Regions from separate parts of the Pseudoalteromonas sp. SWYJZ19 genome, predicted to be linked through region 1. Evidence: predicted binding sites of a transcription regulator. Region 1 holds the regulator's gene; each other region holds the start of a gene.
The links. Region 1 encodes sigma-54, which starts transcription at its own class of promoters, with help from an activator protein. Its sites were predicted from a motif close to GTTGGCACGNNNNTNGNNT; they were not measured.
Positions count from the first base shown of each region.

Region 2: the regulator sigma-54 is predicted to act here: its motif matches at 1,624-1,642, upstream of I6F45_RS17445 (amidase family protein).
Region 3: the regulator sigma-54 is predicted to act here: its motif matches at 1,977-1,995, upstream of I6F45_RS18405 (EF-hand domain-containing protein).
Region 4: the regulator sigma-54 is predicted to act here: its motif matches at 1,762-1,780, upstream of fliE (flagellar hook-basal body complex protein FliE).

Region 1 covers NZ_JADYXI010000002.1:182,715-186,322, forward strand. The annotation lists gene I6F45_RS02695 (HPr family phosphocarrier protein) at 1-3, opposite strand, end outside; gene rapZ (RNase adapter RapZ) at 46-891, opposite strand; gene ptsN (PTS IIA-like nitrogen regulatory protein PtsN) at 910-1,362, opposite strand; gene hpf (ribosome hibernation promoting factor) at 1,367-1,654, opposite strand; gene I6F45_RS02715 (RNA polymerase factor sigma-54) at 1,681-3,180, opposite strand; gene lptB (LPS export ABC transporter ATP-binding protein) at 3,250-3,608, opposite strand, start outside.
Region 2 covers NZ_JADYXI010000021.1:13,413-17,020, forward strand. The annotation lists gene I6F45_RS17440 (gamma-glutamyltransferase family protein) at 1-255, opposite strand, end outside; gene I6F45_RS17445 (amidase family protein) at 252-1,457, opposite strand; gene I6F45_RS17450 (putative 4-hydroxy-4-methyl-2-oxoglutarate aldolase) at 1,795-2,277, opposite strand; gene I6F45_RS17455 (TetR/AcrR family transcriptional regulator) at 2,281-2,934, opposite strand; gene yddG (aromatic amino acid DMT transporter YddG) at 3,116-3,608, shown strand, end outside.
Region 3 covers NZ_JADYXI010000024.1:8,494-12,101, forward strand. The annotation lists gene trkA (Trk system potassium transporter TrkA) at 1-957, shown strand, start outside; gene I6F45_RS18395 (EF-hand domain-containing protein) at 1,039-1,254, opposite strand; gene I6F45_RS18400 (calmodulin) at 1,332-1,544, opposite strand; gene I6F45_RS18405 (EF-hand domain-containing protein) at 1,684-1,896, opposite strand; gene I6F45_RS18410 (flagellar brake domain-containing protein) at 2,362-3,021, opposite strand; gene I6F45_RS18415 (TrkH family potassium uptake protein) at 3,066-3,608, opposite strand, start outside.
Region 4 covers NZ_JADYXI010000008.1:44,200-47,807, forward strand. The annotation lists gene fliF (flagellar basal-body MS-ring/collar protein FliF) at 1-1,369, opposite strand, end outside; gene fliE (flagellar hook-basal body complex protein FliE) at 1,390-1,722, opposite strand; gene I6F45_RS09915 (sigma-54-dependent transcriptional regulator) at 1,879-3,345, opposite strand; gene I6F45_RS09920 (sensor histidine kinase) at 3,342-3,608, opposite strand, start outside.

The DNA of each region.
Region 1 (3,608 bases):
CATAACTTACTCTACCTAAGCTGAACAGGTGATTATTCAGCTATATTATTTTTCTTGTTCGCGATGGCGAATTTTAACATTGGGATGTGTCATTGCAAAACTTTCACCGATAGTTTGCGCTAAATATACAGAGCGATGTTGTCCGCCTGTACACCCAATAGCAATGGTTAAATAACTGCGGTTATTTCGCTCTAAGTGCGGTAACCATGTTTGTACAAATGTCTGAATTTGCCATGTGAATTTTTGCACTATGCTGTGATTGGCCAAATAATCTTTAACGGGTTGATCTAACCCATTTAAAGGTTTTAATTCAGGTTCCCAATGTGGATTTGGTAAAAAGCGTGCATCAAATACGTAATCTGCTTCTTTTGGTATACCGTATTTAAAACCAAACGATTCAAATGTGACAATCAGTTGCTTATCTTTTTTACCTAAAATCTTTTCACGAATAGATTCAGCAAGTTGATGAACACTCAAATCAGTTGTATCTATCATAAAGTCGGCGCGGGTGATTAATACATCAAGTAATTCTTTTTCTTTTTTGATGGCTAAATCAAGAGGCAACGAGTCAATTGATAGTGGGTGTAATCTACGAGTTTCAGAAAAACGTTTGATCAATGTTTGGTCGTCGCTATCTAAATAAAATAACGTAGGTTTTGCAAAGCCAGGCAAGTATTCAAGAATATCGTTAAATTCATCTTGTTGTTTAGGGATGTTACGCACATCAATGCTAACAGCAATTTTATCATAGCTATCAGACACACTGCGAACTAATGAAGGAAGCAAGTTAACTGGAATATTATCTACGCAATAATAACCTAAATCTTCTACAACGCGTAAAGCAACCGACTTTCCAGAACCAGAACGGCCGCTTATGATAATTAACTCCATTTAACACCCTTTATAAAACTATGATTGATTGACAATAACTTGGTAAAGCTCAGCATCTGATTTTGCACTGCGTAACTGTTTACAAAAATCTTTGTTGTTTAGTTTATCAGCAATGGTTGCTAGAGTCTTTAAGTGCTGCTGGTTATCGCCATCTGGTACGATGAGTGCGACGAAAATATCAACAGGGCGATTATCGATTGCATCAAAATTTATTGGAGTTTCGCTAACGAGTACTAAAGCCAAAGGCTCTTCTGCACCGCTCATTCTTCCATGAGGAATGGCAATGCCACGCCCTATACCTGTACTACCCAATTTTTCTCTGCTCATTAAAGCATTAAGAATATCTTGTTGCGGTAAATACGGAAGTTTGTCGTGAGCAAGTTCGCTAATGAACTCTAAAATTCTTTTTTTGCTATTAAAAAGGACCGCAGCTTTGCTGCAGTCCTGGCATATAAGTGAGCTTAATTTCATCATATTAGTGTCGAGCAAGCTTCTCTTTGTGTTTAATTACTTGTCGATCGAGCTTGTCGATCAACGAGTCAATGGCGGCATACATATCTTGATGTTCTGTAGAGGCAAATAGCTCAGCACCGCTTACGTGTATGGTGGCTTCTGCTTTTTGATTTAATTTTTCTACATCGAGAATGACATGAACATTATTAATATGATCAGAGTGTCTTTCTAGCTTCGCAAATTTGGTATTAATATAGTCTCTTAGTGAATCGGTTAATTCTACGTGACGACCAGTTAAGTTTAGTTGCATAAGCATTACCCTCTTTTTTTTGCGTCTTAAATCAAACTTTTACGTTGATTTGACGGTGGAATAGCCAGAGATTCGCGGTATTTTGCGATTGTACGTCTCGCTACTTTAATTCCTTGCTCAGCCAATATATCCGCTATTTTGCTATCACTCAATGGTTTTGCTGAGTTTTCTGCTGCGATTAATTTTCGGATAAGCGCACGGATTGCTGTAGATGAACATTCACCACCGTTTTCGGTGCTTACATGGCTTGAGAAAAAATATTTAAGCTCAAATATACCACGGGGTGTGTGCATATACTTTTGGGTTGTTACGCGCGAAATTGTTGATTCGTGCATTTCTACCATTTCAGCAACATCATTTAAAACCATTGGTTTCATGGCTTCAGGACCGTGTTCAAAAAAGCCTTGTTGTTGCTTAACAATACAATTTGTCACTTTTAATAGCGTGTCGTTTCTACTTTCTAAGCTTTTAATAAACCATTTAGCTTCTTGTAAATGCGAGCGAATAAACTGGCTGTCACCACTGGATTTTACAGTGCGAGACATTGCCGCGTATTGGCTATTAACACGAATTTTAGGCATGCTGTCTGGGTTTAACTCAACAACCCAGCGGCCTTTAATTTTTTTAACTGACACATCAGGAATAACATACTCAGATTCTTCTCTTACAATAGTATCTGCAGGTTTAGGGCTAAGAGTATGTATTAATGTCATTACTTCCTTAAGCTCTTCTTCTTTGAGCTTAGTTTTCTTCATTAATGTACGATAGTCACGAGCAGCTAATAAATCAATATGCTCGGTTAAAATCATTTTTGTTTCATTAATGTAAGGTGTTTCTTTATCAAACTGGTTAAGCTGAATACACAAACACTCTTGTAAACTACGTGCAGCAATACCGACAGGATCAAACAGTTGGATGCGCTTTAGTACTGCTTCAATTTCATCAAGTTCGACTTCGTTATCTTCTTCGTTTTCTTGATTAAAGCTTTCTAAAATCTCTTCGCAGCTTAGTGTTAAAATACCTGAATCATCAACTGCTTCTACAATCGCAATAGCGATGGCTTCGTCTGTAGGGCTAAATGGCGTTAGTTGTAATTGCCACATTAAATACTCATGAAGCGTCTCTGTTGAGGCGCCTTGGTATATTGATTCGTCTTCAGGCATTGGACCTGATGATGCTGCAGGGGCGGCACTCATGTACTCATCCCAGCTAACATCCATAGCCATGTCGTCACTTAGCGTGTCTTTTGCAAGTGCTTCACCACTATCTTGTTCGTATTCGCTTGGAGCATCATCGGCAGATGCGCTAACAGTTATGTCATCGGTATCAGCTTTTTGCTCGTTTTTACCTGCAGCGTCTTCGGAATAGTCTGGTTCTTCAACCTCTAATAGCGGGTTGCTGTCGAGAGCTTCTTGTATTTCTTGCTGGAGATCCAATGTACTGAGTTGCAACAAACGAATAGCTTGTTGCAGCTGTGGAGTCATTGTAAGTTGCTGGCCCATGCGCAGCTGTAGTGATTGCCTCATGTATCTCTAACAATCCTTTTATGTTGTTATAATTAATACTAGCAGATGCTTAAAGACATGGCGTAAATGTTACAGCCTAAATTGCTCGCCTAAGTAAACATCGCGTACTGTTTTATCATTTAATACGTGTTCTGGAGTACCTGATGCAATCAGCTCCCCATGAGAAACAATGTAGGCTTTTTCACAAACATCAAGGGTTTCTCTTACATTATGATCGGTAATCAATACACCAATCCCACGATTTTTGAGATGTTCTATTATTTTCTTTATATCTAATACAGAAATCGGGTCAACACCTGCAAATGGTTCATCCAATAATATAAATTTAGGATCGGCTGCCAGCGCACGTGCTATTTCCACGCGGCGACGTTCGCCACCCGATAATGCCATACCTTGGCTATCACGAATGTGTTGTATGCTAAATTCAT
Region 2 (3,608 bases), on a different contig from region 1:
GTGCGAGTTATAGGGTGTTGTATTAGTTGCTGCGCGGCCGCAGGCGTCAATAGCGGTGGGTGTTTTTTGATTGGGATTATCGATAAGCCAAAAGCTGTCGCCACCAATTGAGTTCATATGTGGATATACAACGCTAATAGCAGCTGCTGCGGCTACCATAGCCTCGGTAGCTGTACCGCCTTGTTTTAGTATATTTATACCCGCCTCTGTTGCCGAAAAATGAGACGCGGTAAATGCAATATTGTGTGTGGTCATGCCGGTGTGTCCTGTTTAAAGTGTTCAGCTAGGTGCTTAACGCAAGCAAGTAGGCTTTTATCGTTACCGTGGGTCATCATTAATGAAAAACCATACGGATGATCATTTGCTAAATCAGCCAGCGGTAAATGCACTTGCGCTGAGCCACTAAGCCCTGCAATTGCCGAAAGTGTAATAATTTGCATGCGTAAGGCGCTTTTGTCGGCGCCTAATTTAGGTGCGGTTGTAGGTGTGGTTGGCAAAAATAAACAGCTGTTTGTATTTAGGTTTTTAGCGACGATTGCTTGCCACTCGTGCTGTACTTTTAGTGCTTCTTGTTCTTCTTGATCGGTTAGGGCAAGCGCCATATTAAAACGTGCCGCAATTGCTAGAGCAAACTGGGGAAGTTGCCCCTGCAATTGAAGCCAATCTTTATGCGTTTTTGCGATTGCTCGCCCTTGCAGTACTCTAAAACTATCAGCAAGTTCGTTTAGTAAGCTGCTGTTAGGTAGTTCAAATTCTTTATGGTGCTTAAAATTAGGTTTGGTTTTTTCAAGCAATTGTTTAAGTGGAGCTTTTAAAGCAGGGTCAACGAGTTCAAATAACGGCTCACAAATAACTAAGGTATTAACGTTATTAATAGCTTGATTTGGTAGCAGTACATTACCTACATCGCTTAATAGCTCTGCGCTTTGGGTAAGCCAACCTATGGTATCAAAAGGCGGAGCCAAGGGTATTAGGCCATCTTTTTCAATCACGTTATGGCTTGGCCTTATGCCATATAAACCACAATAGCTGGCGGGTATTCTAATTGAGCCACCAGTGTCGGTGCCCAAGCCAATATCGGCTAAGTTAGCAGCAACTGCAGCCGCCGACCCCATACTTGAGCCACCGCAAGCATGCCCTTTTAATTTAGGGTTTTGAGCAGCGCCATAGTGAATGTTATTTCCCTCTAGGCTGTACGCCAGCTCATCGGTATGGGTAAAGCTTGTAAAATTACAGCCTTCACTCATTAATTTGTTTATGGCGCTGGATGTTTGCTGTGCCGGTTTAGCTGTTTTAAGCCAGTGTGGGTTACCAGCGCTGTTATGCTCGCCTTTAATAGCAAATACATCTTTTACCACAAGGCGCTTATTAATAAGTGTGCCTTGGTAATGTGTTTGCCATGCTTTAGGACCATGGTCACAAAAAATACCGGGCGTATTATTATTTTTGGTACTCATATCACCACTCGTTATAAAAAATCTGACCAAGCAGTCCAGATTTAGGGTGATTAAAAAGACAGATTAATTTTTATTATTTTTCAGCCCACTGCGTAACATCTTGTTTTTATTTTACAGAGCCTGATCCGCTTTTTAATCGGTTAGCTTATTATATTGTTTAAAACCTAAGCAAGAGGAATGCCATAAATTAAAATCCTGTCCAATTGGTCAGGTTTTGGTGGGTTGTATGAGGTTTATAAATGAGAGCTGTAAAAATAATGGCATTGAAATGAGTTAAAACAGACCAATTTGGTGCGCAGGTGCACCAAGTTGGCCTTTATTTATATGGTTTTAAGTCCTAAATAAGGGGTGTTTTACTGATGATTAAACCGTTAATATCGGCATAAACCCAATCGTTAGGTTCGATAGTGGTGCCAAGCATTGCAATAGTTTGGTTTTTATCACCAAAGCCACGCTTTAAGGTACTACGCGGTGTAGAGCCTAGCGCCATTACAGGTAAGTTCATCGTGGCGAGTATTTCTATATCTCGGCAACAGCCATTTATTATTACGCCTTCCCAGCCATTATTTAGGGCACGCTCAGCCATAATGTCGCCTATAAACGCAAAGCGTTTGCTCGCAAACCCGTTTATAACTAATACTTTACCTTCACCATTTTCATGCAGTATATCGGCGGCAAATGAGTTGTCTTCTGGGCAGGTAACGGTCACTACTTTGCCATAAAATGTGGTTTTTTTGCCAAAGTGTAAAAGACCACTGTCTGCAACTTGTACGTTATCGCGATGATCGTCAAATAAATCGGGTGTAGTAAAGGGTGTCATGGGTTAAGTCTCGCTTTGCTCAGGTACTTTAAGACCAATACCTTTTAAAATTATGTGGGCAATTGACTGCGTAATTTGTGCCACATCGGTTTCGTCGTACTCTAATTTGTTCATTACAAGTAAAACCTCAGCCTGAAAGTCGGCGTAATATTGCGTGGTAGACCAAATAGTAAAGAGCAAATGGTACGGGTCAACCTTATCCATTTTATCTGCATCCATCCATGCTTGAAGTACATCAACCTTTTGTTTAACCCAAGGGCGGGTATTGGTTCTAAAGTAGTTTTGTAAATAAGGTGCACCGCGCAGTATTTCACTGGCAAATAAGCGAGATTGCATTGGTTGGTCTACGGCCAGTATTACTTTGCTTTTAATATAGTTATAAAGCACGGTAGCTGGATCGTCATTAATTGTGACGTTATCAAGCCCCAAGTTCCAGTTAGCTATTATGCGGTCGATCACAGACTCGTACAGACCATCTTTACTTTTAAAGTAATACAAAATATTAGCTTTTGGCACCTGCGCTTCTTTAGCAACCATGCTCATACTTGCTCCGTCGTAACCTAATTGCGAAAACAATTGCTCGGCGGCATCTAAAATTAATTTTTGGTTTTTCTCGCGTGTCACTTCTTTTTTATTTGGTTTTATTTGTGTGGTCATTATAGAGTTTGCGTGTTTAACGTATTGATTGATTGTAGCTTTACTGACCAAAAGGTCAATTACTAAAAAGGGTGGATGTTAAAAACAGGCGAGAGGTTTAAGCTATTAACTTTAATTGTTTAATTAAATAATTACTGTTAGTTTAGTTTCAAATTTACGAGTAGTACTTTTGGGTTGGCAAATGGATTTTATAAGCAAAAATAAATATACACTATATGGAGTCGCTGCAATATTACTGTGGAGTTGCTTAGTGGCATTACTACGGGATATTTCTGAGTTGTTTAGCCCCATTGGTGGTGCTGCGGCTATGTATTCTGTCAGTGCGATATTTTTAATTTTGGTTATGGGAGTGCCCAAGTTTAGTGGTTTTTCGAAACGCTACTTGGTAGTAGGTACTTTATTATTTGTATCGTACGAAATTTGCTTGGCGCTTTCTATTGGTATGGCAAATAGCCGTCATCAGGCAATGGAAATGGCGGTTATTAATTATTTATGGCCCACGCTAACAATATTGCTCTCTATTATTATTGGTCGTAAAAAAGTAAGTTACTGGGTTTACCCAAGCATGATTATTGCTTTTTTAGGCGTTGCTTGGTGTATTACTGGCGATCAAGAAATGTCGGTCGATACGCTTGTTACTAACTTTGCTGATAATCCTGCTACTTATTTAATGG
Region 3 (3,608 bases), on a different contig from region 1:
GGTGCTCTGCAAGTATTGCAGTTTGCTGATGGCATGCTCTCGTTAGTAGCCGTAAAAGCTTACTATGGGGGTTTATTAGTAGGTTATGCGTTATCTGCACTTAAAGAACATATTCCTAATGTAGAGACTCGTGTTGCTGCTATTTATCGTCAAGGTAAAGCAATAAAACCACTGGGTACCACCGTTATTGAAGCCGATGACGAAGTATTCTTTATTGCCGCTACAAAACATATACGCGCAGTAATGAACGAGCTACAAAAACTTGAGCGTTCGTACAAAAAAATTATGATAGCTGGTGGCGGTAACATTGGAGCAGGCCTTGCCCGCTCACTTGAAAAAAATCACACCGTTAAACTAATTGAACGCAGTAAAGAACGTGCCGAGCAACTCTCAGAAATGCTCGATAACACGGTCGTTTTTTGTGGTGACGCATCTGATCAAGAACTGCTCTCAGAAGAGCATATTGAACAAGTCGATGTATTTATTGCCGTAACCAACGACGATGAAGCAAACATTATGTCGGCCATGCTTGCAAAACGTATGGGCGCACAAAAAACCATGGTACTTATTCAACGTGGAGCTTACGTTGATTTGGTACAAGGCGGCGAAATAGATATTGCCATATCGCCACAACAAGCAACTATATCAGCGTTATTAACGCACGTACGCCGTGGTGATATTGTTAACGTGTATTCACTGCGTAAAGGCGCAGCAGAAGCCATTGAAGCGGTTGCTCATGGTGATGAAAACACATCTAAAGTGGTTGGTCGTGCGATTGCCGACATAAAACTTCCTGCAGGTACAACCATTGGGGCAATAGTACGTAATGACGATGTGTTGATAGCTCACGATGATACAATTATTATGTCGGGCGATCATGTCATCATGTTTTTAATCGACAAAAAACACATTACCGTTGTAGAAAAACTATTCCAAGTAAGTGCTATATTCCTTTAACTAGTTACTCTAATTAGTTAATTTAATACACAAAAAAGCCGCTGATTAAGGCGGCTTTAATGGAGTATGCTTAAATATTGATTACTGTACTTTTGAAAACTCTTCTTTAGAGATTTCACCATTACCATCAGTATCCAAATCATCAAAAATCTTTACAAGCTGAGGGTTAACCTTCGCTTCTTCCATTGTAATAGCACCGTTACCATCTGCATCAAAAGAGGCAAAATCTACTGCGGCATATGCTGCTGATGAAGATGCTAAAACGATAACTGCAAGTGTTGTATTTAATGTTTTCATAATAATATTCCTAGTAATATGGGAAGTCCTTTTCAAAGATCCCTGACTGTGAAAAATGTTTAATCTGAAAAGATTAATTAGTAATTAGCGAATTCTTCTTTAGAAAGCTCGCCGCTACCGTCGGTATCTAGCTCAATAAATTCAGCCATTAAATCTGTATCGACTGCCGCTTCGCTTGGGCTAATTGTGCCGCTACCATCGATATCAAGGCTGTCAAAATCTGATGCTGCAAATGCAGCGGAAGAAGATGCTAGTACTATAAGTGCTAATGCTTTATTTAAATGTTTCATAACTTAATCCTTCAATGTTCTATCAAAAAAATTGCTTCGTTTAACTTAAAACGTAATTTTTCACTTCCTTGTTATCCTCTTTCGTAAGCTCCCTTGCCTACTTAGGTGTCTTTGGCAACTCAGGATAAATACTTTTTAATTAAGCTTCTGAAAATTCTTCTTTTGATAACTCACCATTTTGGTCAGTATCAAGCTCAGAAAACATGCTCATTAGCTTTGCATCTACTGATGCTTCTGCTTGGCTAATTGTGCCACTGCCGTCTACATCCAGTGTGTCAAAATCTGTTGCAGCAAAAGCGGCTGAAGAAGATGCAATAGCGATAAGTGCTAAAGTTTTATTAATGCTTTTCATAATATGTATCCTTCAAATTTATGTGTGTGCGATTAAGTATTTCACTTTGAATCACGATTTCGTTCAGTACACTTAGACTATTACAACTTAGATGCCAACATTTAAAAGCTATTAATTTTCAATAAGTTAAATATAAAACGTACAACAAGAAGGCGTTTTTAGAATAGTTATTGTTGCCCTTTAGCAACACGTTTTAAAGAGATGACATTAAAGTCATTAAAAACATATAGTTATGTTTATATAAAAAGATACATTTTTAAATGTACGGTTTTAAAAGGAGGGATTTAAAATAATAATTGAGATAAATTTTAACGAGGTAGCTTTAATAACAAAAAACAAGCTGTAAAAAACAATACGTAATCAATTGTTTTATTTAAATAATAATTTTAATTGTGAAAGAGAGAAAAAACATTTTATAAATACTGACATAAAATGCCTTTTTGTTGCAAATAAGCGAAAACCTATTTATTCAACGGTAGGCTCAAGCGCAGAAGGGTCTATAAAATGCTCTTTCATAAAGGCTTTCATTTCATCCTCGCTTGCTAGTAGCTTAATTCCACAGTGCACGCCTGCGGCATGCTCTTTAACACTGCAAATTTCACCTTCAAAATCTTTATCACTGCTATTAAGTACGACAGTGCATTGCATATCTTTAATACTTTCAACTTGCTGATCGCCTCTAATATCAAACATTACACCAGTGAGTGAAATGTCTTTAATAAGGCCTTCAAGTACCCTATCGTCACTTAGCTTTAGCTTTGCAGGTAATAAGGTAGGTATGCGTGTTTGTGAGCGTAGCGCAAATAACTGCACTTGCTTTGGAAAGTTTATAAACACGAGTTTAGCGGGATGAGAGGCTACCGACATAATTTGCTGGCGAAACGCAATAACTTGCCCACCACTACCTTCAATAAGCGCTCTTACAACAACCATTACGCCATCACGTAAATAGTCACTCGCCGCAGGTAAACGCTTTGCATTGGGATAATTTAAAATAATAAACTGTTTATCGAGTAAACCAACTAATTCAGTTTTAACACGCTTACTGCTTGTAGGTGTTAATATTTCTAGGTCGACTAAGCTGCCTACACTTATATGCTTTAGCTTTTCTAAATTTGTTGGCATATCCCTTTCCCAATAGTTCGTAATTTAAAACTTAAGCCGCTCGTTTATCCACGCCAAAAAGTAGGCGTAAATAGCACTAATAAAGTAAATATTTCTAAACGACCAAACACCATTGCAATGGTAAGCAACCATTTAGCACCATCGGTTATAGCGCCATAATGCGATGCTACATCACCCAGACCTGGACCTAAGTTATTTAAACAAGCCGCAGTGGCTGAGAACGCAGTTATGTTATCCATACCCGTGCCCATAAGCGCTAACATAATAATAATAAACACCAACGCATACGCAGAGAAAAATCCCCACACGGCTTCTACTACTTTGTCTGGCAACGCCTTTCGACCCAGCTTGATTGAATATATAGCCCGTGGGTGCACCAAACGATTAAGCTCACGCACACCCTGCAAGTAAAGTAAGAACACGCGCACTACTTTCATACCACCACCGGTAGAGCCTGCACAACCACCAATAAAGCTCGAAAATATAAGTAAAATAGGTAAAAACAAAGGCCATGTTGAAAAGTTATCCGTAGCAAAGCCTGCTGTTGTACTCATAGAAACAGCTTGAAATAATGCCTGATCGAGGGT
Region 4 (3,608 bases), on a different contig from region 1:
CTTGTTCCCACAGTGGCACTTCTATTGCTAAATTTGTTTCTTCACGTACAAACGGCACTGTCACTACTTCAAGTGCATCACCACGTTGCATATCAAAACCTACACCACCTTGTAGTAAGCGACGGATATTTGACAATGCCTCTACCGAGCGTGGAGTCATGGTTGTTTCACCGTTTTCTCCCACTTTAGCAATGTAGTCAACAGCAACTGATACGCTTATTCTACGTATTACACCACTTTGCTGGCGCTTATGAGAAATTGTAGTGTCGAGTTCATAATTACGCGTTGCTTCTTTGTGGCTGCGTGTTGGTGATGTAGCTGTGCCTGCACCACCTTGCCCCGCAACCTCAGGAATGTTCGAGTTTAACGGTGGCTGATTTGTAAGCGCACCTGGAATACCAACAGCTAGGCCGCCAATGTTATTTTCTTCAAATGTGGTTTCGCTTCTAACCGCTGGTAGGTCTGGGTTATAACGCTTTTGAGTTTCCTCAATCGAGCTAAAGTCCATACTCAAATCAACTTGAGCTGTATAGTTTGCAAGCCCAACAACCGGTATTAAAATACTGTCTATTTTTTCAAGGTACTCTTGTTCGCGCTTACGTTCTAAATCGTATTCTTTACGAGAGCGTGCTGCTAATGAGCTTTGCGAACCTGAATTTAGTAATCGACCATTTTGATCGGTAACAGTAACTCGCATAGGCTCTAAACCCTGTACTGCCGAAGCAATCATATCAACAACAGAGTCTACTTCTTCACGGTCAAGTGAGCGTCCACGTTTGAGTGTTAATACAACTGTAGCGGATGGTTTTTTCTCTCTGCGGGCAAATACGTTTTCTTTAGGAATGGCTAACAATACTTTAGCGCGAGTAATATTATTAAGCTCTTCAATGGTCCGTGCTAATTGCTGTTCACGGCCATGTTTTAGGCGTTCGCGCTCTAAGCGTTGGCTTACACCAAAGCCCATATCTTGCATAATTATATCAGAGCCAGATGCTGGCCCTTGCTCTAACCCTTCGCGGGTCATTAACAATTTAATATTTTGGTATTCGCTTTCATCAACCGACACAACGTTGCCATCTAGTTGATATTCAATTTGTTGCGCATCTAAAAAGTCGAGCGTTTGAATAAGCTCTTCAGTTTGCATTTTGCCTAACGGGCGCATATCTGGCTGACGAGCCCAAATAATAATAAAAATCGCGATAGCTAAACAAATAGCCAATGCTATAACCAATGTTACTTGGCGCAATACATCAACACCATTTAAAGCACTTAAGTAGCCTGACTTTTGTTCTTGTTGATCATCACCACCACTTTGGTCAATACCGCCACCAGCAAGTGCTAGGTCTGTAGATTGGTTAGATTGCGCCACAATAATTCTCCACTACCTAATTAAACAGGCATGTTCATGATTTCTTTATAAGCTTCAACAAGTTTATTACGAACCTGTACTGTAGCCTCAAAAGCAACTGACGATTTTTGAGAAGCAATCATCGCCTCAGCAAGCGATACACTTCGATCACCCATCTCAACTGCTGTTACTTTTTGAGCGGCATCTTGTTGTAATCCGTGCACTGAATTTAGTGCATCACTTAGCATGTCGCCAAACTGGGAAGTAGAAGTAGGTTGAACTTGAGTCGGCAATTTATTTATTTGATTATTACGGCCGGCTTCTAAAGCCATTGATTGCATTTCTTGAAATACAGCACTGTTTTGAATTTTCATAATTTATCTCTGACACGCAGTGAACTCTTATAAGTAATAAAGCACAAAGCATGCCAAATAATTAATCATTAAAATACAATAGGTTAACTTTAATTTGTGTTAGTCAGAGTTTTGACAACCCTAAGCTTGCACTGCAAACTTAGGGTTTATAGGAGGTTATGCAGGAAGTGAAATACCTAAATCGCGCATTTGCGCTAGTTTATAACGTAAAGTTCGTGGGCTTATGCCCAACGTTTCGGCAACGTCTTTACGCTTGCCTTGGCAACGCGCAAGAGTTTCTAAAATAATGCGATGCTCTTTGTCTTTAAGCTCATCTTTATAGCTACCGGTATCTGCCGCTAGTAAACCTTGCTTAGGCTCATCCTCGGCATGCAATTTTTCATCATAATATGCAGAGCTTAGCGTGCTTTTATCAACGCCTTTATCTGCGTGAGCTAATTCTGTTGGCGATACTGTTTGCGCTGGTGCCAATGATGGCTCCATAACAAAGTTATTAGATACTAAGTTTTCGATAAAAATAGCATGCTCGTTTATTGTATCGCCACTTCGCAATATAAGTGCACGCTGTATAACGTTATCAAGTTCGCGCACATTGCCAGGCCACGCATGAGCCAATAACTTTTGCTCAGCAGCTTTATCTAAATATGCCATGGGCTCTTTGCTTTTACTTATATGGCGCTCAATTAAATGCTTAGCCAATACAATAATATCGCCAGGGCGTTGGCACAATGGTCGCCACATTAGTGGAAAAACATTAAGCCTGTAATATAAATCTTCTCTAAACTGATTTTCAGACACGGCTTCTTTTAAATCACGATTACTGGTTGCCAAAATACGTACATCGAGCTGGATTGTTTTACGACCCCCTAAACGCTCTACTTCACGTTCTTGCAGTACGCGTAACAGCTTTGCTTGTAGCCCTAAGTCCATCTCAGTAATTTCATCAAGTAAAATAGTCCCGCCCTGTGCTTGCTCAAACTTACCCGGACATGCTTGAATCGCCCCCGTAAAAGCCCCTTTTTCATAACCAAATAAAGTGGCTTCGAGCATATTTTCAGGAATAGCCGCGCAGTTAATCGCCACAAATGGCTCATTACATCGGCTCGACTTATCATGAATATAACGAGCGAGTACTTCCTTACCTGAACCACTTGGGCCAAGTACCATTACACTTGCATCAGAGCGTGCTACTTTACTTGCAAGCTCCAATAATTGAATACTAGTTGGGTCGGCAACAATGGGGCCGTCGGTTTCTTTTGCTTTTTCAGGCAAATAACGACTCACCATATTTAACAGCACTTCAGGTGCAAATGGTTTAGCCATGTAGTCAATTGCACCTAGGCGCATGGCCTCTACCGCATCGTCAATTGTGGCGTACGCCGTCATCATCAATACAGGTAAATCAGGGTGGTTTAATTTAATACTGCGTAGTAAATCAAGGCCACTCATTGCGCCCATTTGCACGTCGCTTACAACAAGCGAAAATTGATCTTTTTTAAGCAGTAACATTGCTTGCTCAGCACTGCTCGCTGCAACACATTCAATACCCGATATTTCAAGGGTATCTATTAAGGCTTCACGAAGCCCAGCGTCATCTTCGACAACTAAAATAGTGTTACTCATAATGATCCCTCTAATTTAGATGTTGCCTTAATAGGCAGTAACAAGCTAAAGCAGGCACCACCCTGCGTATTATTGGTCACATCAACACGGCCTTGGTGCGCACTAGCTACCGAACTTACTACCGCAAGCCCTAAACCTGTGCCCTGACTTTTTGTAGTAAAAAATGGTTCAAAAATTTTATCGCTTTGGCTTAAATCAACACCTGGGCCATTGTCGCTCACACTAATACGAACCATATCTAAATCTTTTAAATCTCTTTGTGC